DNA from 2 places in the Paenibacillus cucumis (ex Kampfer et al. 2016) genome. Region 1 is predicted to be linked to the other one. Evidence: riboswitches for the same ligand, from Rfam matches in the RefSeq annotation. Region 1 holds a riboswitch; the other holds the start of a gene.
What was found. A riboswitch is a leader RNA that binds a small molecule or an ion and turns the genes downstream of it on or off. The one in region 1 is predicted to bind glycine.
Positions count from the first base shown of each region.

Region 1 (10,251 bases):
TTCTGGCGTAATGCACTGAGGTCATCTGAACCGGAATCAATGCGTATTCCGGTTCCCGACTTTTTTTCGAGGCGCATACCGAGTGGTTCAAGCCACTGTTCAATCATCAGCAGCTCACGATGCACGGTACGTGTACTCACTTTTACTTCAACGGCAATTTCACCCGCGGTGACTTCATGGGGATGTTCCAACAGGAATTCCACGATTTCACGTTGTCTTTTGGTAATACTCATATCTCAGCCTCCGGCTCTGGGAAAACGGCTGCCCTTGTTTGAAGCTGGTTCGCAGTCTGCTCCCTTTTACTTCAAACGTTCAACAAGCGCATCGTATTCCGGGCTTTTTAGGAAGTTGTCAATGGATATATGCTCTGCATTAGGTGCTACCGAACGTGCACGATCCGTTAGTGTTTTTTGCGTAATAACAACGTCTGCGTCTTGCGGAATTTCACTGATCGCCGTGTTAGTTACAGCAACGTCAATTCCTTCGGTTTTCATTTTTTTGCGCAGAATCGAAGCACCCATTGCACTCGACCCCATACCTGCATCGCAGGAGAAAACAATCTTTTTCACATCTGCTTTTGCCTTGGATGCAACGGAAGTTGCGATATCCGCTGCTCTTTTCGCTTCATGGTTATCCGCTGTGATGGTTACGTTTGCTGTATTGCCTTGGCTCTTCATATCTTTCATTCGACTGGAGGCTTCTTCCAGATCCTCTTCCTTCTGTTTACCCGTTTTGAGTAACAGAGAGGCAATCAGGAAGGAAACCACCGCTGCCACGATAACCCCGGCAAGCATTGGGATATATCCACCTTTTGGCGTCAACAGGAAATAGGCAATGATACTGCCTGGTGATGGTGCCGAAACCAATCCCGCGCCAGTTAGCATGAACGTTAACGTACCCGCTACACCGCCGGCGATGGCTGCCAGAATCAAAATAGGTCTCATCAGGATGTACGGGAAGTAAATCTCATGAATCCCGCCGAAGAAATGAATGACCACCGCACCAGGTGCAGAAGATCTCGCCATTCCACGACCGAAGAAACAGTAAGCGAGCAAAATACCTAGTCCTGGTCCCGGGTTAGACTCAAGCATGTAAAGAACGGATTTACCTAATTCTCTTGCCTGATCTGTTGCAATTGGCGTTAAGATCCCGTGGTTAATGGCATTGTTCAGGAACAATACTTTACCCGGTTCAATAATCAGATTGACGAGTGGCAATAAGCCCAGATTCATCAAACCTTGTACGCCAGCAGACAACACTTTGCTAATGGCCTCTACTGCCGGCCCGATACCGAGCAAAGCAAAGATCGCCAAAATACCGCCGATAATTCCTGCCGAGAAATTGTTGACCAGCATCTCAAAACCGGCTCTGATCTTGCCCTCAATGGATTTATCAAACTTCTTGATCACCCATGCACCGAAAGGCCCCGCAATCATGGCCCCGAGGAACATTGGAATATCCGTTCCGACAATGACACCGATGGTCATAATCGCCCCGACGACACCACCACGTGTGCCATGCACCATCGTACCCCCGGTGTAACCGATCAGTAGCGGCAGCAAATAAGTAATCATCGGCCCTACAAGCTGCTCTATTGTCGCATTCGGAAACCATCCTGTTTTAATAAACATCGCTGTAATTAATCCCCAAGCAATAAATGCTCCCATATTGGGCATGACCATACCGCTCAGAAATCGTCCGAAGCGTTGCACACCAACACGTAACCCACCTTTGGAATTGGATGTTTGATCCAAATTACTCATTGGTTTATCCTCCTTGAATCAAGTCATTATTTCGTATGAAAGGGGTATCATTGATCCCCTGCTGTAATCCTAAGCGAGAAAACCTTCCTGTTCAATCAAATGAAAGCGTACTTTCGTCATGAACAATGATGACAACATTGGATTATGTAGTCGCTCTTAATTAGGAATATATGCTCAACCCTTTGATACGCAAGGCTTTTCTTGCCTATGACTTTATTCATATACAACATACAAAGCAATAAAATAGCTTGGTCCGTTTGCATTTTTTTTATTCATGATGCTATGTCACTCCAAAATACGTAAAAAAACAGCAAAAAACCTGCGTAAGCTCCATAGCTCACACAGGTTTAAAGAACAAGATTTTTTATATTCAAACGAGATTATATATATGTCAATAAGTACAAATCAACTCGACAATCCAGTCGAATTCTATTCCTCAGTATGTTTAAGATAAGCATCCGCCTTCAGCAATGTGGATAATGCAGCTGCTACATCTCCATCGACACGGATTTCGATCATCCAGCCTTCTTCATAAGGAGAACTATTGACCAGTTCTGGCGAATCCTGCAAAGCTTCATTCACTGCAACAATGGTGCCGCTGACAGGTGAGAACAGATCAGATACCGTTTTGACGGATTCAATCGTACCGATACTGTCTTCTGCTTTTACACCGGCTTCAAGATCAGGCAATTCTACAAACACAATGTCACCCAGCTGATGCTGCGCGAACTCGGTAATGCCAATACGTACGGTATCCTCCCCTACGGTTTGCACCCATTCGTGCTCTTTACTGTACAGGAAATCATTTCTCAATTCGCTCATCGATATCCGCCTCGCTTTTCATTAATGAGTGCATGCGTTCTTTGACCTTCACCTTTTTCCCAGACAATAGCGTATGATATTTCAGATTCAAATGTCAAGTTAGCTCACAATTTATTTAGATTTGGATACCTCTTCGTGTGTAACCTTACACTACTCTTTCTGCATATAATGGTGAATATTACAATAGTAAGCGCACTCTTTTAAAATAACCGAACATTAATATAGTATAAACATTAAATATTCGTATTTTACACAATTTCAATGATATCGTTCTTGACATCAGGACTGTATTCACGTTTTAATGAGAAGAGCAACTGAAGTTAATTGGACTACGTATGAACCGCGGATGAATGTAAAGGGAGAGATTGCCCGTACACCCGGTTTGGGGATGTGCATGAGGCGGCGCCGAAGGAGTAAACCACCGACAAGCGGGGGTGAATCTCTCAGGCAAAAGGACTTTTACAGGACGCAACTCTGGAGAGCATCTAATCGTCCTATACGGACGTTATGATCACCCAAGGGGAAACCTGTCTGAATAAACGGCGGGGTAACTCTCAGGTACAAGGGACAGAGCCTAAGAATACAGCGTGCTACTTGGCATGCCGGTTCTTTGGCCTGTCCTTTTCCTTTTTCCCAAAAAATGAATTGCAGGTTCTAGAATCGTACTGAACATAACCAATGAAAAAATGTAGAACAGTCGGCTGTTAACTCTCGATTACCAAAATTACTTAAGCATTATTGATCTGGCTCACAGAACGTGTTTTCATACTTGGCCTACTACGGCCCATGACGAGGTGATTGGATGTCTGATTTATTAAGAACACCACTCTTCCCCCTATACGCGCAATATGAAGGTGTACGTTGCATTGATTTTGGCGGTTGGGAGTTGCCCGTGCAGTTTAGCGGTATTCAAAAAGAGCATGAAGCCGTGCGCGAGCGCGCCGGGCTGTTTGATGTATCCCATATGGGCGAATTCACCGTAACGGGTGAACAGGCAGAAGCCTTTTTGCAAAACATGACAACCAACGACGTGACCGCAACTGTACCAGGTCAGGCACAATACACACTGATGTGTTATCCCGATGGCGGTGTAGTGGATGATCTGCTCATCTATAAACTCGCGGAGCAACACTACATGCTGGTCGTCAATGCCTCCAATATCGACAAAGACTGGGCATGGTTGCAGGAGCACATTATACCTGGGGTGAACATCACCAATGATTCCGAGCAAACGGCGTTGCTTGCGCTACAAGGCCCTTTAGCGGTCGATATTCTCTCGAAGGTTACAGGTTCAGAGATAGATGCAAGCTCCATCGAACCGTTCCGCTTCGTGCAGCATGCCGAGGTATGCGGAGTAAAGCTGCTGCTATCACGAACCGGTTACACCGGAGAAGATGGCTTTGAACTGTATGTTGCAGCTGATCAGGCAGCCCTCGTATGGAACGGACTGATGGAAGCCGGTGCTGATGTAGGCCTCGTTCCAGCAGGACTTGGTGCACGTGATACACTGCGATTCGAAGCGAAGTTGCCTTTATACGGGCAGGAATTATCACCAACCATCTCTCCACTGGAGGCAGGGCTGGGCATGTTTGTGAAACTGAACGCCGGGTCTTTTATCGGACACGAAGCTTTGTTGCAACAAAAAAATGACGGCCCTGCCCGCAAGCTGATCGGTATCGAAGTGCTGGAGCGTGGCATACCGCGGCCCCATTACCCGATCTATGCGGATGGCGTTCAGATTGGTGAAGTGACAACCGGTACACAGTCGCCGACCTTGAAACGTAATCTGGGGCTTGCCCTGATTGACAGCAAATATACTGCACTGGGTACACCACTGGAGATTGAGATTCGTGGCAAAAAGCTAAAAGCCGAGGTCGTCAAGACCCCTTTTCATAAACGGACACGTACGTCAAAGACACCTACCCAAGGAGCTGAGCAAGCATGAGCAAGCACCGCTACATCCCCATGACAGAACAAGACCAGAGCGCTATGCTGGCCACGATCGGCGTGGATACTCTTGAAGATTTGTTCAAAGATATCCCGCAGGAAATTCGTTACCAAGGCGAGTTGCCTGTGTCCTCCAAACTGGATGAATATGCCTTAACTCGCCATATGTCGAAACAAGCTGGCTCCAATGCCAACTTTGAAACACACGCCAGCTTCCTCGGCGCAGGCATCTATGACCACCACATCCCTTCGGTCATCAACCATGTCATTTCCCGTTCGGAGTTCTATACAGCCTACACCCCTTATCAGCCGGAGATCAGCCAAGGAGAATTGCAGGCTATCTTTGAATTTCAGTCGTATATTTGTGAACTGACAGGTATGGCGGTAGCCAACGCGAGTATGTATGATGGTGCAACGGCTTTTGCAGAAGCTGGCAATCTTGCCGCCGCAGCTACCCGTCGTAAACAGCTTATCGTATCTCGCACCGTTCACCCTGAAGCCCGTCAAGTATTGCAGGCGTACGCACATGGCCTGAGTCTGGAGATTGTAGAGATTGGTTATAAAGATGGGGTTACAGATTGGGATGCCCTGCAAACGGCAATTTCGGAAGATACCGCAGCGGTTATGATTCAGAGCCCCAACTTCTTTGGTGCCGTGGAAAATATAAAACAGGCTGCCGACCTTGTGCACACGCACAAAGGACTGCTCGTGGTGAGCGCCAACCCGCTGTCGCTCGGTTTGCTGGAAGCCCCAGGCAAGCTGAGGGCCGACATCGTCGTAGGCGATGCGCAGCCCCTCGGAATCGCCGCTTCGCTCGGCGGACCCACTTGCGGATACTTCGCCGTGTCCCAGGCTCACATGCGCCGGATTCCTGGTCGAATCGTCGGCCAGACGACCGATCGCAACGGCAAACGAGGCTTCGTGCTGACGCTGCAAGCCCGCGAGCAACACATTCGCCGCGAAAAAGCGACATCTAACATCTGCTCAAATCAGGCGTTATTAGCGCTTAGTGCTTCTGTCTATATGTCTACCATGGGAAGACAAGGCATGATTGATGTTGCTGATCTGAATTTGCAGAAGAGTCACTATGCACGAAATACGTTAACAGCTATTCCCGGAGTGAGACTTACTTTTACTGCTCCTACGTTTAACGAGTTCGTCATCCAGCTCCCTGAAGAAACCGATGTGGATGCTCTTCAGCTGAAACTGCTGGATGCAGGCTTCATCGGCGGTTATGAACTCGGACGTGAATATTCGGAACTGGCAGGACATATGCTCATTGCGGTCACCGAACGACGCAGCAAAGAAGAGATCGATGAATTCGCACGTGTATTGGAGGGATCGCTGTGACTCAGGAAACGACCACAAAAGTAACCATTGCGGGAGCTTCATCGGAAACATCTAACCTACATCAGTCAGTCAATCAGCAGACTGGAGTGGACTCGCAAGCATTAGGAACCCCAACCAGTCCGCAAGTCGCACCATCCGTTGCTCCCGAACAAACTCTGATTTTTGAACTGAGCAGTCCCGGACGTGTGGCCTATTCCTTGCCGGAATGTGATGTTCCCCGTCAGGATGCTGATACGTTGATTCCCCGGGAAATGCTGCGCTCGGAAGCGGCCGCGTTGCCGGAAGTATTCGAGGTTGATGTTATTCGTCATTATACGGCATTGTCCCGCCGCAACTTCGGGGTAGATAACGGCTTTTATCCACTTGGTTCCTGTACAATGAAATACAATCCAAAGATCAACGAAGATGTAGCACGTTACAACGGCTTTGCCAAAATCCATCCGTATCAGCATGAATCCAGTCTTCAAGGTGCTCTCGAACTGCTCCATACTTTACAAAATGATCTTGCAGGTCTGACCGGTATGGATGCCGTAACTCTGCAACCTGCTGCCGGAGCACACGGGGAATGGACCGGGCTTATGATGATTCGAGCTTATCACGAAAGCCGTGGTGAACTGCGTACCAAGGTTATCGTACCCGATTCATCTCATGGCACGAACCCGGCCAGCGCAACCGTAGCTGGATTCGAAACGGTGACAATCCCGTCGCGTACGGACGGTTTGGTCGATCTTGATGCTCTCCGTGCAGCAGTCGGTTCAGATACCGCAGCACTCATGCTGACGAATCCGAATACGCTCGGTTTGTTTGAAAAGGATATTCAAGATATTGCGTCCATCGTACACGAAGCTGGCGGATTATTGTATTATGACGGAGCTAACTCCAATGCCATCATGGGCATTACACGTCCGGGAGATATGGGCTTTGATGTGGTGCATCTGAATTTGCATAAAACGATGAGTACACCTCACGGTGGTGGTGGACCTGGTGCCGGACCTGTCGGTGTGAAGAGCCGCCTGATCCCGTTCTTACCTAAACCGATGGTTGTTCAAAATGATCAAGGCATGTACGCTCTGGATTACGAAGGAGATCAATCGATCGGTCGGGTCAAAGCCTATTATGGTAACTTCGGTATTCTTGTTCGTGCTTATGCTTATATTCGCACTTATGGACCAGAAGGGCTTCGCCGTGTGTCCGAATGTGCTGTGCTGAACGCCAATTATATGATGGCTCGCCTGGCACCTCATTACGAGATTCCTTATCCTGGCGTGTGCAAACATGAATTTGTCATGTCAGGCCGTGGCCTGAAGCAGTATGGTGTACGCACACTGGATGTAGCCAAACGCCTGCTGGACTTTGGGTATCACCCGCCAACCATCTACTTCCCGCTTAATGTCGAGGAGTGCATTATGATTGAGCCAACGGAAACCGAGAGCAAAGAGACGCTGGACGGATTTATCGATACAATGATCCGTATTGCGAAGGAAGCCGAAGAAACACCGGAATTGGTGCTCAACGCTCCGTACGGCACGCCGGTAACTCGTCTGGATGAAACGACCGCAGCACGCAAACCTGTATTAAACTGTGCTTGTAGCTAAATAAGTTAAACTTTTTACACAGTCTACTTTAATGACAGAGTCCCCCTGTGCGTGATGAGATATTCTCTCACTCCCATAAGGGGATTTTATTTTATCCACTTGTAAGAACAGCTATCCTGTCACTACGATAAAAAAGCAAAAAAAGCCGGCCCCCACTAAATCGTGGACACCGACAATATCGCTACATGAATGCAGCCCTTTATTCGGAAAAAGAAACCTCAAATCCGGAGGAAACTCCGGCAAAATTACGCTTGAATGCTTTGAACCAGTTCAACCACTTGTTCAGCAGTTTGCATTTCCAACGCTTTGGCAGCGAGTTCCTGCATGTCCGCACGGGACAATTTGGTGATTTGGCTACGCGCTGGCAGAATGGAAGTTGCGCTCATGCTGAACTCATCCAGTCCAAGACCAAGCAGCAATGGAATTGCTGTTTCGTCTCCTGCCATCTCACCGCACATGCCAGCCCATTTACCTTCACGATGCGCTGCATCGATAACCATTTTGACCAAACGCAAAATAGCCGGGTTGTATGGTTGGTAAAGATAAGATACACGCTCGTTCATCCGGTCAGCAGCCATCGTGTACTGAATCAGATCGTTGGTACCGATACTGAAGAAGTCCACTTCTTTGGCGAATTGGTCCGCCATTACAGCTGTTGATGGAATTTCGACCATGATCCCGAGTTGAATGCTATCAGAAACAGCGATCCCTTCAGCAACCAGCTTTTCCTTCTCTTCGAGCAGGACAGCTTTGGCTTCACGGAATTCACCCAGTGTTGCAATCATAGGGAACATGACACGCAGGTTTCCGTGTACACTTGCACGCAGTAATGCACGCAATTGAGTACGGAAGATATCCAGACGGTCCAGACACAGACGAACTGCGCGGAAGCCGAGGAATGGATTCATTTCTTTTGGCAGATCCAGATAAGGAAGCTCTTTGTCTCCACCGATGTCAAGTGTACGAACTACAACAGGTTTGCCTTCCATTTTTTCAAGTACAGCTTTGTAAGCATTGTACTGAATGTCTTCGGAAGGAAGCTTGTCTCTGCCCATGTACAAGAACTCGGTACGATACAAGCCTACCGCCTCGCCGCCGTTATCCAATACACCTGTTACATCGTTCGGCGTACCGATGTTTGCAGCCAGTTCCACATGAACGTTGTCCACCGTAACCGTTGGTTCGTCACGCAGTTTTCTCCACTCCGCACGCTGTGCATCATACTGTTCCTGTTTGGCACGGTATTCAGCAACGACGTCATCTGTAGGGTTAACCAGAACTTGACCGTCCAGACCGTCAACAATGATCAAGTCTCCTTGTTTCGCTTGAGCCAAGATGTCTTTCGTTCCAACCACAGCCGGAATCTCAAGCGAACGAGCCATGATAGCGGAGTGAGAAGTACGTCCACCGATGTTGGTTGCAAAACCTTTTACGTATTGGCGGTTCAATTGAGCTGTATCAGAAGGTGTTAAATCCTCTGCAAGCACAATCACTTCTTCACTGATTTCAGCCGGGCTCATGAAGTCGATACCAAGCAAGTGATTTAGCACACGCTTCGTAACGTCACGCATATCCGCAGCACGCTCTTGCAAGTATGCACTCTTCATGTTTTCGAACATCGAGATGAACTGGGAAGCTGTTTCATTCAATGCGAATTCTGCATTGATCATGTCATCAGCGATCTTCGCTTTCACCGGATCAATCAGTTCCGGGTCATCCAGGATGAGCAAATGCGATGCAAAAATCTCCGCTTTTTTCTCGCCAAGCTCTTGTAAAGTACGCTCTTTGATTGCCTCAAGCTCAGCGCGGGATTTACCCAGCGCCGAGTCAAGTTTAGCAATCTCTGCGTCAACGTCGTTAATCTGGCGTTTTTCTACAGAGTAGTCAGGATGCTCCAAGATAAACGCCTTGGCGATAGCAATACCCGCCGAAGCCGCGATCCCGGAAACATTAAGCATTAATTTCGCCCAACCCTTCGTTAACCATAACGTCTGTCAGAGCTTGAAGAGCTTCAGCTTCGCCTTCACCTTCAACGATGATGCTGATGGTGTCACCTTGCTCCAGACCGAGGGAAAGAACGCCCAGAATGGATTTCAATGTTACTTTTTTGCCGTTAGCTTCTGCAAAGGATTCAGCACCTTTGAATTTGTTTGCTGTATTAACCAGGGCAGTTGCCGGACGTGCGTGGATACCATCTTCGTCTGTAATTCTGAATGTTTGTTGCATTACAATCATCTCGCTTTCAGTAGTTTAGTTTAGGCATTGCATATATTTACACTTGCTTGCCATCGTTGGAACAGTTCTTATTTTATCTCAATGATCGGCTGATCGCCAACTTTGAGCACGCCACTCTTCTTCAAAGTGACGGTAGAACCTTCTGGCAGGTTGGTGAATATCACCGGAGAAATGATCGAAGGAGCGTTCGCTTTGACATACTCCAGATCCACTTCCATAATCGGTTGTCCTGCGGATACCAGGTCACCTTCCTGAACCAGTACGTTGAAACCTTGGCCTTTCAGTTTCACCGTATTAACACCTATGTGTACAAGCACTTCCTTACCGCCGTCGGACATGATGCCCACGGCATGTTTGCTTGGAAATACATTAAATACTTTACCATACACAGGGGATGTAATCGTTCCGTCATGTGGCAAAATGGCGAACCCGTCACCTGTCATTTTCTCAGCAAAGACTGGATCAGGTACATTGGTAATATCCATCAGCTCACCATTGACTGGCATCACGATATCCTCTGTGACAATGCGTTCACCTTG
Region 1 is NZ_JACLIC010000007.1:333,406-343,656, forward strand. It holds gene H7T88_RS04680 (BglG family transcription antiterminator) at 1-233, opposite strand, end outside; gene H7T88_RS04685 (PTS mannitol transporter subunit IIBC) at 300-1,763, opposite strand; gene gcvH (glycine cleavage system protein GcvH) at 2,193-2,585, opposite strand; glycine riboswitch at 2,932-3,054, shown strand; glycine riboswitch at 3,058-3,158, shown strand; gene gcvT (glycine cleavage system aminomethyltransferase GcvT) at 3,388-4,530, shown strand; gene gcvPA (aminomethyl-transferring glycine dehydrogenase subunit GcvPA) at 4,527-5,882, shown strand; gene gcvPB (aminomethyl-transferring glycine dehydrogenase subunit GcvPB) at 5,969-7,477, shown strand; gene ptsP (phosphoenolpyruvate--protein phosphotransferase) at 7,723-9,435, opposite strand; gene H7T88_RS04715 (HPr family phosphocarrier protein) at 9,428-9,703, opposite strand; gene ptsG (glucose-specific PTS transporter subunit IIBC) at 9,781-10,251, opposite strand, start outside.

Region 2 (10,251 bases), on a different contig from region 1:
AATCTCCTGAATCCCCGCGGGGTCAAGTCCGTTCGTTGGCTCATCCAAAATAAGCAGCTCCGGTTCACCGAGTAGTGCGCTGGCAATGCCCAAACGCTGTTTCATGCCGAGGGAATACCCTTTTACATTTCGTTTAGCATCTTTTGTCAGATCAACAATAGATAACACTTCCGCAATCCTTGACTTGGGTACATTGATAATGCGGCGCAGTACCTCAAGATTCTCTACCGCATTCAGATGACCGTAATAGGAGGGGTACTCCACCAGAGAACCTACACGCCGTAAAATGTCCATACGGTCCTTGCGAATATCTTTGTCGAAGACCCGGATGACACCTTTGGTCGGTTTAATCAATCCAAGAAGCATACGGATCGTTGTTGTTTTGCCGGCACCGTTAGGACCAAGGAAGCCGTAGATATCTCCTTTTTTAATATGAAGGTCAAGTTCACGAACCGCTGCACGGTCCTTATATGTTTTCCATAAATTCGCTGTTTGAATAATATTTTCGCTCATTCATTATCACCTCGGAACTATCGTAACCCTCCAAGGTTAAAGCCAGCGTACATCCAAGTTTAAGTTTAGTTTAAAAAGAAACCTCTTCTATCTGCGTTCAAACTTCCCGATCAATCCCTTAGCCGCTGTATAGATAGGTACGGACACCCGCATCTGAGCTATCTACCCGCTTCCGCAAGCCCATCTCACGAATCAGCAGATCGACAATGGATAAGCCAAGTCCTGTGCCCTTCGTACCCGAATCCGGCTGAATTCCCGGTCCGCGATCCTCGATCACTACGGCAGTTCGACCCTGAATCTGCTCCGTGGAAATGCGAATATATTTTCCGCTTGCCGCATGACGAACTACATTTTGAAACAAATTATCCAGCACACGCCGCAGCCCTTGCGCATCTACATCCCAGATTAACGGAGTTTCAGGCAGGTCAATATCGATCTCAAACTCTTCCTTCTCCCACACCGGATACCAGGAAGCAGCAGCTTCCCTTATCATACGCAGTGCATCTTTCTGCTCCAGTTTTAAAGTATATCTTCCACTAGTCAGCAGATTATACGTGAGCAAATTGTCGATCAGTTCACCAAGATCCTGTATCTTGCCTTCCATCCGACTCAGTGCGCGCACGCCTTGATCACTTAGGTTCTCTTTATTCAATGCATGCATATGCCCGCGAATTACCGTAAGCGGTGTTCTCAGGTCATGGGATAACCCTGCCACAAGCCGTTTGCGAAGTTGCTCCTCTTCCCGCTCACGCTGAAGGCTATCCGTTAACTGATGTACCATCTGGTTAAAGGATTCCTCCAAATGTCCAATCTCATCCGATCTCTTAATGTCCACTGGAAGTGGTATACCCTCCTTGCCCGGGGTAACCATAGCAGATTGCAAGTGAATCAGTCGTTTGCGAATTTTGGCGAAGAACAGAACGGACATCACAATAAAGATCACAAACACAATCAGCATCACTGCCCCGAAATAGATGAATTCTAATACCCCGTTATTGGTGATGTTTTGAATGAGCTCACGAGGGACTTCAATCACCATAAACCCTTGTCCCTTATTCACATTTACTCCGCCAATAAAAGAAACCACGGTTAGAGGATCGCGATACAAGGCTTCCTTCATGAACTGAACCGTATCATTTGGTGTCCATCTTGCCGGGATTCGGGTCTCTGCTTTTTCTCCAGTTGCGAGCGACCACTTCAGAATGACGTCTGTATTTAAAGACGCCGGCTCCCCTTCCGAGGTGACTGAAGGATGCAATGATTTAGACTTCAGTACATCCGCCTCTTCACCGCCAAGCACTAACTTCGTTCGGCCTGCCGCATCTACACGATACATAGCCGATTTAGGGTATTTCTCCTGCAGTTCTTTTATCCGTTTATCTATGATTTGGTCAGAAGCCCCGCCCAGCTTTTTGGATTCCATAGCCCACAGTTCGGTAATTTGGTCAGCGTTTCCGTAAGGTGCTTCTTCACCAGAGCTTACGTTATTGATGACTACAATAAAAACCGTTGCTACCATCGGTACCACAACAGGTACAAACAGAAAAGCTGCCAGAATCAGTAGCATGTATCTGGACATCAGTGATCGCCCAACCTTTATTTTGGGACGGATAGACTGTCCTGTTTCACTGCCTCTGTTCTGTTCAGACTTCCTTGCCTTCCGTTCTCTATACCATCTGATCATGGCTTCTTCACACGATAGCCAACACCGCGTACTGTCTGAATAATGACAGGATTGGCCGGATCAATCTCCAGCTTCTCGCGCAGATGCCGGATGTGCACCATCAACGTTTTGTCCCCATCCAGATAAGACTCGTTCCACACCGCTTCATAGATCTGCTCTTTGGTGCGAATCATGCCCATATGCCGAAGCAAATAAGCGAAGATGTGGAACTGTTTACCGGATAAAATAATCTCTTCCCCCGTCTGCTCATTCACGATCCGGTTATCCTGCTCATAAATCGACAGATGATCCAGCTTAAGTACCGCTTCACTTGAAGCTACTTTGCCTGCTTTCCGCAGTTGAACCTCAATCCGCGCTGCAAGCTCGTCCGGATGAAAAGGTTTGGTCACATAATCATCGGCAAAATCAAGTCCATGCAACTTGTCATCAATGGATGTTCTGGCCGAGAGCATAACGATGGGCACAGCAGGATATTCTTTTTTTAATCGCTGACCTACCGTGAATCCGTCGAGCCCTGGCAGCATGACATCCAGAATGACTAGGGAGCAGTCTGCCACAGCCTCGGTGGCCCCTTCACCGCTCCCAAGCCAGACGACCTCATATCCACGCTCCTCCAGATCTTCTCTCACCCATGTTGCAATTTCCGTATCATCCTCAATGTATAACAGTTTGTTTTTCATCTATGTACTCGTTTCCTTTCCGTTCCCTTTGGGTTAATGATATATCTGGGCGGCAATGCTTATCTTTATGACTTTTGGCTTTAAATTTTGAATGGGGCGAACCTCCCCGCGAGTTTAAATGCAAGCCTGGTTGCACAAGCTACAATGTCCGTTGCCTAGGCCTCAGTACATTCCATGTCGCTCGTTTAGAGCCTGCCCTATCTTTTCATACCCTCATTATAACGCAATCTGCAGTCACGTAATATGAAGCTATATCTTTCAGCAATAATGTCTACATATCACCTGTATTACTGTACTACTAGCATATTTAATCGAATTTAAATGAATTGGTCTCTGCTTACTTCATTCATATCTGACAGGAGGAATTACATATGCTGCTTGAAGCCATCTTTCACCAACCAAAACGAAACTGGGCCTATGCCTATGATCAGGATACGATTCGTCTACGTCTGCGTGCCAAAAAGAATGATCTCACCGAGGTGTATGCCCTGACTGGAGATAAATACGCGTGGGAGGAAACAAAAGATATGGTTCCTCTGACCAAATTGACGTCAGACTCTATGTTTGACTACTACGAGGGGGAAGTGAGACCTCCGTATCATCGATTGAAGTATGCTTTTTTGCTCAAAAGTGGAGATGAACACATCTGGATGACCGAGACGGATTTCCAAGAGGAGGAGCCCGATGACCCAGGCCGCATGTTTCAGTTCCCATATCTTCATGCCGGAGCTGTGTTTACACCCCCAGCATGGGTGAAAGATGCTGTGTTTTATCAGATTTTTCCCGAGCGCTTTGCCAATGGCAACCCGGATATCAATCCCAAAGAGGTTGAACCTTGGGGCGGTGAACCTACACCCTTTAATTTCTTTGGCGGTGACCTGCAGGGCGTAATCGACCACCTTGATTACCTCAGTGAACTGGGTATTAATGCGATTTATTTCACTCCGATTTTCGAAGCTACAACCAATCATAAATATGATACCGAAGACTATCTGCGCGTCGACCGCCATTTCGGTGATGCTGACACAGTGAAGCATCTGGTTAAGCTATGTCATGAACGCGGTATTCGTGTGCTGCTGGATGCCGTGTTTAATCATTCAGGCAAAACATTTGCTCCTTTTGTCGATGTACAAAAGCTTGGTGCCAAGTCCAAATACAAGGACTGGTTTCACGTACATGAATTCCCGCTCGACGTAAAGGATGGCATTCCAACCTATGAGACATTTGGCTTTGAGGCTCACATGCCCAAGCTGAATACAGAGAATCCCGATGTGAAGGCCTACTTGCTCGAAGTAGCGGAATATTGGATCAAGGAAGTTGGCACGGACGGCTGGCGTCTTGATGTAGCTGATGAAGTGGACGATGCTTTCTGGAGAGATTTCAGGCGGGTTGTTAAGGAAGCCAACCCGGATGCCTACATTCTGGGTGAGATATGGAACGAATCTTCTTCCTGGCTACAAGGGGACCAGTTCGATGCTGCCATGAACTATCCGTTCACCGCCGCCGTAAATCATTTCTTTGTGGAAGATAAGATGCACGCTGAACAATTCGCGAGTGCCCTTGGCAGGCAGCTATCTCGCTACCCACTTCAAGCGAGCGAGGTGGCATTCAACTTACTCGACAGTCATGATACTCCGCGCCTGCTTACCTTGTGCGAGGGCGATCAACGCAAGATGAAGCTGGCTGCCTTGTTCCAGTTCAGTTATATGGGAGCCCCATGTATCTATTATGGTGACGAGATCGGGCTCGACGGAGAACATGATCCAGGTTGCCGCAAATGCATGGAGTGGGACGAAGCGAAGCAGGATCGGGAGCTACTTCACTTTTATCAAAAGCTGATTGCTCTGCGTCATGCTCATCCTGCACTGCGTGCAGCAGGAACCATTCGTTTCCTGCAAGCTCAGGAAGGCGGTAGCCAGCTTGTGATGGAGCGGCAAAGTGACGAGGAACGCATCCTCATTCTGTTCAACCGTTCTGAGGAAACCGCCATCGTTGAACTGGATGCAGGTGAGCAACCTTGGACGGAGCTGTTTGAGGGTAACCATCGCACCGCTCTGGAAGACGGTGTGCTTGCCATTGAACTGCCTGCTTACGGATATGCCGTGATGCGCACAGAAGTAAAGTAGATGCCTTTTTGAAACAACAATAAATGACTGCCTTCTCCAATTCTGATTGGTTGACTGCTATCTTGGCGGTTTAGGCAAACTGGACAAACAAGCGTCTCGCATAACCTGAGAAAACCAGGTTCGCGGACGCTTGTTTGTTATGAAGTAATAACGACTAACATGCTCTAATTACTACTTGCTACTTGCTAAATCGGAACCTGGTTTTGTACTCCTAAGCTATCTGACCCTGTTCCTGTATATGATCCACTTGCTATTCTGCCTCTGAGCCTGTTGTTGATGTTTCGGATGACTCATCCGGCAACCGCTTGGCCTTTGGTTTCGCCAGCTTCTCCATCATCTTGCGGCCTGTAGGTGTCTGAGCGAGCCCACCTTGCGCTGTCTCGCGGTGACGGCTTGGCATCGCACTGCCTACCTCCAACATCACGTCAATGACTTCGTCAGACGGAATGGCACTGCGTACACCAGCGAGTGCCATATCTGCGGCAGCCAGTGCAGTAACGGCACCGAGTCCGTTGCGCACGATGCATGGAATCTCTACAAGGCCAGCAACCGGATCGCAGATGAGGCCCAGTGTATTTTTCAAAGCCAATCCTACAGCATGCACTACCTGCTCTGGCGTCCCTCCACGAAGCTCCACCATCGCACCGGCAGCCATGCCAATCGCTGAACCTACTTCTGCCTGACAACCGCCCTCGGCCCCTGAAATAAATGAATTGTTGGCGATCACGTATCCAATAGCACCGGCGCAGAACAATCCATTCACCAGATGTTCATCCGTCCAGCCAAAACGTTCCTGCGAGCTTATAAATACGCCAGGAATGATGCCACAAGAGCCCGCTGTTGGCGTAGCCACGATCCGTCCCATGGAGGCATTCACTTCCGATACGCAAAGCGCATAGGCCATGGCAAGGGCAGAAGCATCACCAGAGCATGTTTCGCCTTGGCGAATATATTCGGCCATCTTTTTCCCGTCCCCACCCGTCAGTCCGCTACGTGAGGTTGTATCTTCTGTAAGTCCTTTACGAACCGCTTCTTTCATCACTTGGTAGTACTCCGACATCTGCTTTACGACGTCTGTTTCGGGTGTGTTAGTCTCCTGCACCTGCTCTTCAATCATCAACTGTGCAATTGTTTTGGACTCCGCAGTGCAGATGGTGTTTAATTCATGTAGATGTTTAAACCGCATCCGGATCACCCCCTCTCTTCAGATCAATCACACGAATATCCAGCATATGATCCAATGAACGCAGTTTGTTCAACGCGTCTTCACTCGGCGGTGCATCCATCTCCATTGCTGTAAGTGCCTCACCATCACGAGCCTTTCGATCCACTTGCATATAGCCGATATTCACTCCGGACGAGCTAATGGTTGAGGTCACGGATGCCAGAACTCCCGCTTTATCGGCATGACGCAAAACAAGTGTCGGAAACTCTCCACTGATCTGTACGCGAAAATCATTTAATGCATGCACAGATACACTGCCGCCACCGATGGAAGCACCTATTAAAGAGCATGCCCGTTCGCCGTGCCACAATTCAATCTTGACCGTGTTCGGATGAGGAGCCGGTAGACCGCTGGTGTAAAATTCAACCTCCATGCCTGCTTCATCTGCATATTGCTCTGCATCCGGTATACGCGGATCATCTGTAACGTAACCCAGCAAACCACCGATTAGTGCCAGATCTGTTCCATGTCCCTGATAGGTATCCGCAAATGAGCCATATAACGTAAGCCTTGCACGTTCCGGTGTACATCCCAGCCACTGACGCGCAATTCGTCCCAATCTTGCAGCACCGGCTGTATGTGAACTGGATGGTCCCGTCATCGACGGGCCAATAATTGAAAAAACATCTTTAAATCGCACCTGTTAACCCTCCAATTGGTTTTGTCATCGATATCTGGACAAGACCCACCACAATGTTCCTGATTTACTGATTGATGACATCAAAAAAGGACAGAAGAAGGCCGTTAGCCCTCTCTCTGTCCTTGATACCTGAGAGTTTCATGATTTTAAGCCAGGAAGAACAAGGCCGAGTACACGCAAGCACTCATCTGTTCAGCAATCTGACAATCATATACCCCTTGGGTGGCGCTTCTTCCGCGCACTCTCCAGAGTTGCGTCCAACGACGGTACATTTACCTGAGAGATTAACGGTTATGCCGGGTGCATAACTGCTTGCTCCTTCGGTGCCCAAGCCATCTGTACAGTACAGTTCTACATCTTAAATTGCATTAATCATGCCTACTTGTACTGTATTGCATCATCCTGCTAGGTCTCTCCCGCTCGTTATCATTCGCTATATTCTGTTATTTCCTTAATGAAAGTTCACCATTCTGCCATGCATTCAATCATATACAGCGTAATATGCCATACGCTATATGTCAATAAAAGTGACGTATTCTCAAAGCACATCATTTCTATATAGGATATGCTCATTTCGTTCATATGGTTCAGGGCTTGTTCGATCTTTTCTATATAAGTTGAACTAAAGATTTTACACAGTCCACTCCGTTAATGTGTAAAAGAAAAGTTCAACTTATATAGCACCGAATAACGAAGACCGCCCTCACTCCATGACAGGTACGAATCATAGACACATATGAACCTGCCAATGTACTTGTGACATAATATTATAGGCAACATTCCAGTTCGATCCTACAATTGTAGCGATTTGTGTACTCGTAAATAACTCATAAAGCATGTTCAAATATAAAAAAACACAAAAAAAAGCATGATCCTTGAACACCCTCGTTCAAAGATCATGCTGTTATTTCGTGTTTCTCTAAACATATAAATCTATGCTACACCCTTGACTCTTATTAACCAAAACGCCCCATAATATATTCCTGCGTCAAGCGGTTGTCCGGGTTAGTAAAAATGTGCTCCGTCTCCCCGTGCTCAACCATACTGCCCAGATAAAAATAAGCGGTATAATCCGAGATGCGAGCCGCCTGCTGCATGTTATGAGTAACAATAACGATGCGTAGCTCTTGCTTCAACTCCGAGATCAATTCCTCCACTTTACCCGTAGATACAGGGTCAAGCGCAGATGCAGGCTCGTCAAGTAATAGGATCTGCGGGTCTACAGACAGTGCGCGCGCGATACAGAGACGCTGTTGCTGTCCACCTGAAAGTGCCAAGGCTGACTCATGTAGCCTGTCTTTCACTTCATCCCAGAGAGCAGCACGGCGCAAGCTTTTTTCCACGATTTCATCCAGTGCCTTCTTACTTTTTGTACCGCGGTAGCGGGGGCCAAATGCGATATTGTTGTAAATAGACTTGTGAAAAGGGTTTGGCTTCTGCCACACCATGCCGATTTTCTGACGAAGCTTGATTACATCCGTCCCCGGTTCGTTAAGGTCATTGCCGTCCATCCAGATATGTCCTTCCGTGCGGGACCCGGCAATCTCATCATTCATCCGATTTAACGAACGAAGGAATGTGGATTTCCCGCAACCGGACGGCCCGATCAGGGCCGTTACACTCGCTTCGGGGAAAGTCAGGCTGATCTGCTTCACGGCCTGAAAATGTCCATAATATATGCTTAACTGTTCCGTACCAAAAGGTATGGCCATGTGGATTTCCTCCTTATTTCGAAGCTGTCATACGGCGGTACACAACCCGGCCGATCCAGCGCGCGCTCAGATTGAATGCCAGTACCAGAATGACCAGCACGGCAGAAGCCCCTGCTGCAACTTCTTTTGAATCTGGTCCGATGCCTTCACTGTTGACTTTCCAGATGTGTACAGCTAGTGTTTCCGCAGGACGAAGTGGATTAATTGGTGATCTCGGACTTGTTGGATTCCAGTCCGTAAAGTCCAGCGGTGGACTACTCATACCCGCAGTGAACATCAGGGCCGCTGCTTCACCGAAGATCCTACCGGATGCCAGAATCGTACCAGTGATCAAGCTTGGCAGTGCCACAGGCAACAGGATGGACGTAATGATCTTCCATTTGGACAAACCAAGAGCAAGTCCTGCTTCCTTCTGCTCTTTGGGAACGGCTCGGAAAGCTTGCTCTGTCGTCCGTACCATAAGTGGCAAGTTGAAAATTGCCAGTGCCATCGCACCCGATAAGAGTGAGAAGCCCAGGCCAAACGTATTTACGATCAGCAAAAGTCCGAACAAACCGATCACGATCGATGGGAAAGATGACAATACTTCGACAACCAGTCGAATGAAACTTGTAATCCGACCCGGTTTGGCATATTCCGCCATATAAATACCTCCGCCCCAGCCGAGCGGGATGGTAATAATCAGCGTTAGTACAAGCAAAAAGATAGAGTTAAAGAGTTGCGGACCAATACCACCGCCACCTTTGAGCAATTGCGGCGCACTCGTCAGGAAGTGCCAGTTGATCTGACCGATCCCCCGGAACAGAATAAATCCGAGTAAACCGAGCAAAAGTACAACAATGAATAAAGCCAGAATCACGATGACTACTGTTGCAATTTTATCCGCTGTTTTTGGCTTCATTCTCATACCCGGTTCCTCCTTTCAAGCAGGCGAACCAGAATGACGAAGACAAAGGTCATTACCAGCAGGACAAGCGCCATGCTCCACAATGCATTGTTATGAACAGAACCCATCGTGGTGTTACCCATACTCAGGGTGATTACACTTGTTAATGTTGAAGCGGATTCGAGCAGGGATGTCGGTACATGCGGCGCATTACCGATGACCATCTGTACAGCCAATGCTTCACCAAATGCACGAGCCATACCAAGGACAATACCTGTCAGCAATGCAGGTAGCACCGTCGGAATGATTACCCGATAAATCGTCTGCCAGCGTGTTGCGCCAAGCGCATAAGAAGATTCACGCAAGCCCTTAGGCAAAGCAGACAACGCATCTGCCATGATACTCGTAACTGTAGGCAGAATCATGACGGACAACACCAGACATCCGGCTGCAATCCCAATGCCGGGTCCTCCGAAGATACTGCGTAACATCGGAACAATTACGCTTAGACCGATAAATCCGTATACAACGGATGGAATACCGGAAAGCAATTCAATCGCGGGCTGCAAAATCTTTTTACCTTTACCCGGTACAATCTCGGTCATAAAGAGTGCTGCACATAGACTAAGCGGACTTGCGATCAATGCTGCAAGCAAGGTGGTTGTAAAGGAACCCGTGATAAACGGTAATGCACCATAAACGCCAGGCTCACCTGTAGGATTCCACGTTTTTCCGAAAATGAACTCACGCAGGCTGACGCCATCCTGGAAAAAGGTTGATAACCC
Region 2 is NZ_JACLIC010000045.1:123,270-133,520, reverse strand. It holds gene H7T88_RS25015 (ABC transporter ATP-binding protein) at 1-513, opposite strand, end outside; gene H7T88_RS25010 (sensor histidine kinase) at 632-2,197, opposite strand; gene H7T88_RS25005 (response regulator transcription factor) at 2,194-2,877, opposite strand; gene H7T88_RS25000 (alpha-glycosidase) at 3,249-5,003, shown strand; gene sdaAA (L-serine ammonia-lyase, iron-sulfur-dependent, subunit alpha) at 5,254-6,189, opposite strand; gene sdaAB (L-serine ammonia-lyase, iron-sulfur-dependent subunit beta) at 6,179-6,868, opposite strand; glycine riboswitch at 6,983-7,119, opposite strand; glycine riboswitch at 7,124-7,297, opposite strand; gene pstB (phosphate ABC transporter ATP-binding protein PstB) at 7,825-8,580, opposite strand; gene pstA (phosphate ABC transporter permease PstA) at 8,594-9,481, opposite strand; gene pstC (phosphate ABC transporter permease subunit PstC) at 9,484-10,251, opposite strand, start outside.
Region 2: it holds a riboswitch for glycine, as region 1 does, so the genes downstream of both, sdaAB (L-serine ammonia-lyase, iron-sulfur-dependent subunit beta) here and gcvT (glycine cleavage system aminomethyltransferase GcvT) in region 1, are expected to answer to the same signal.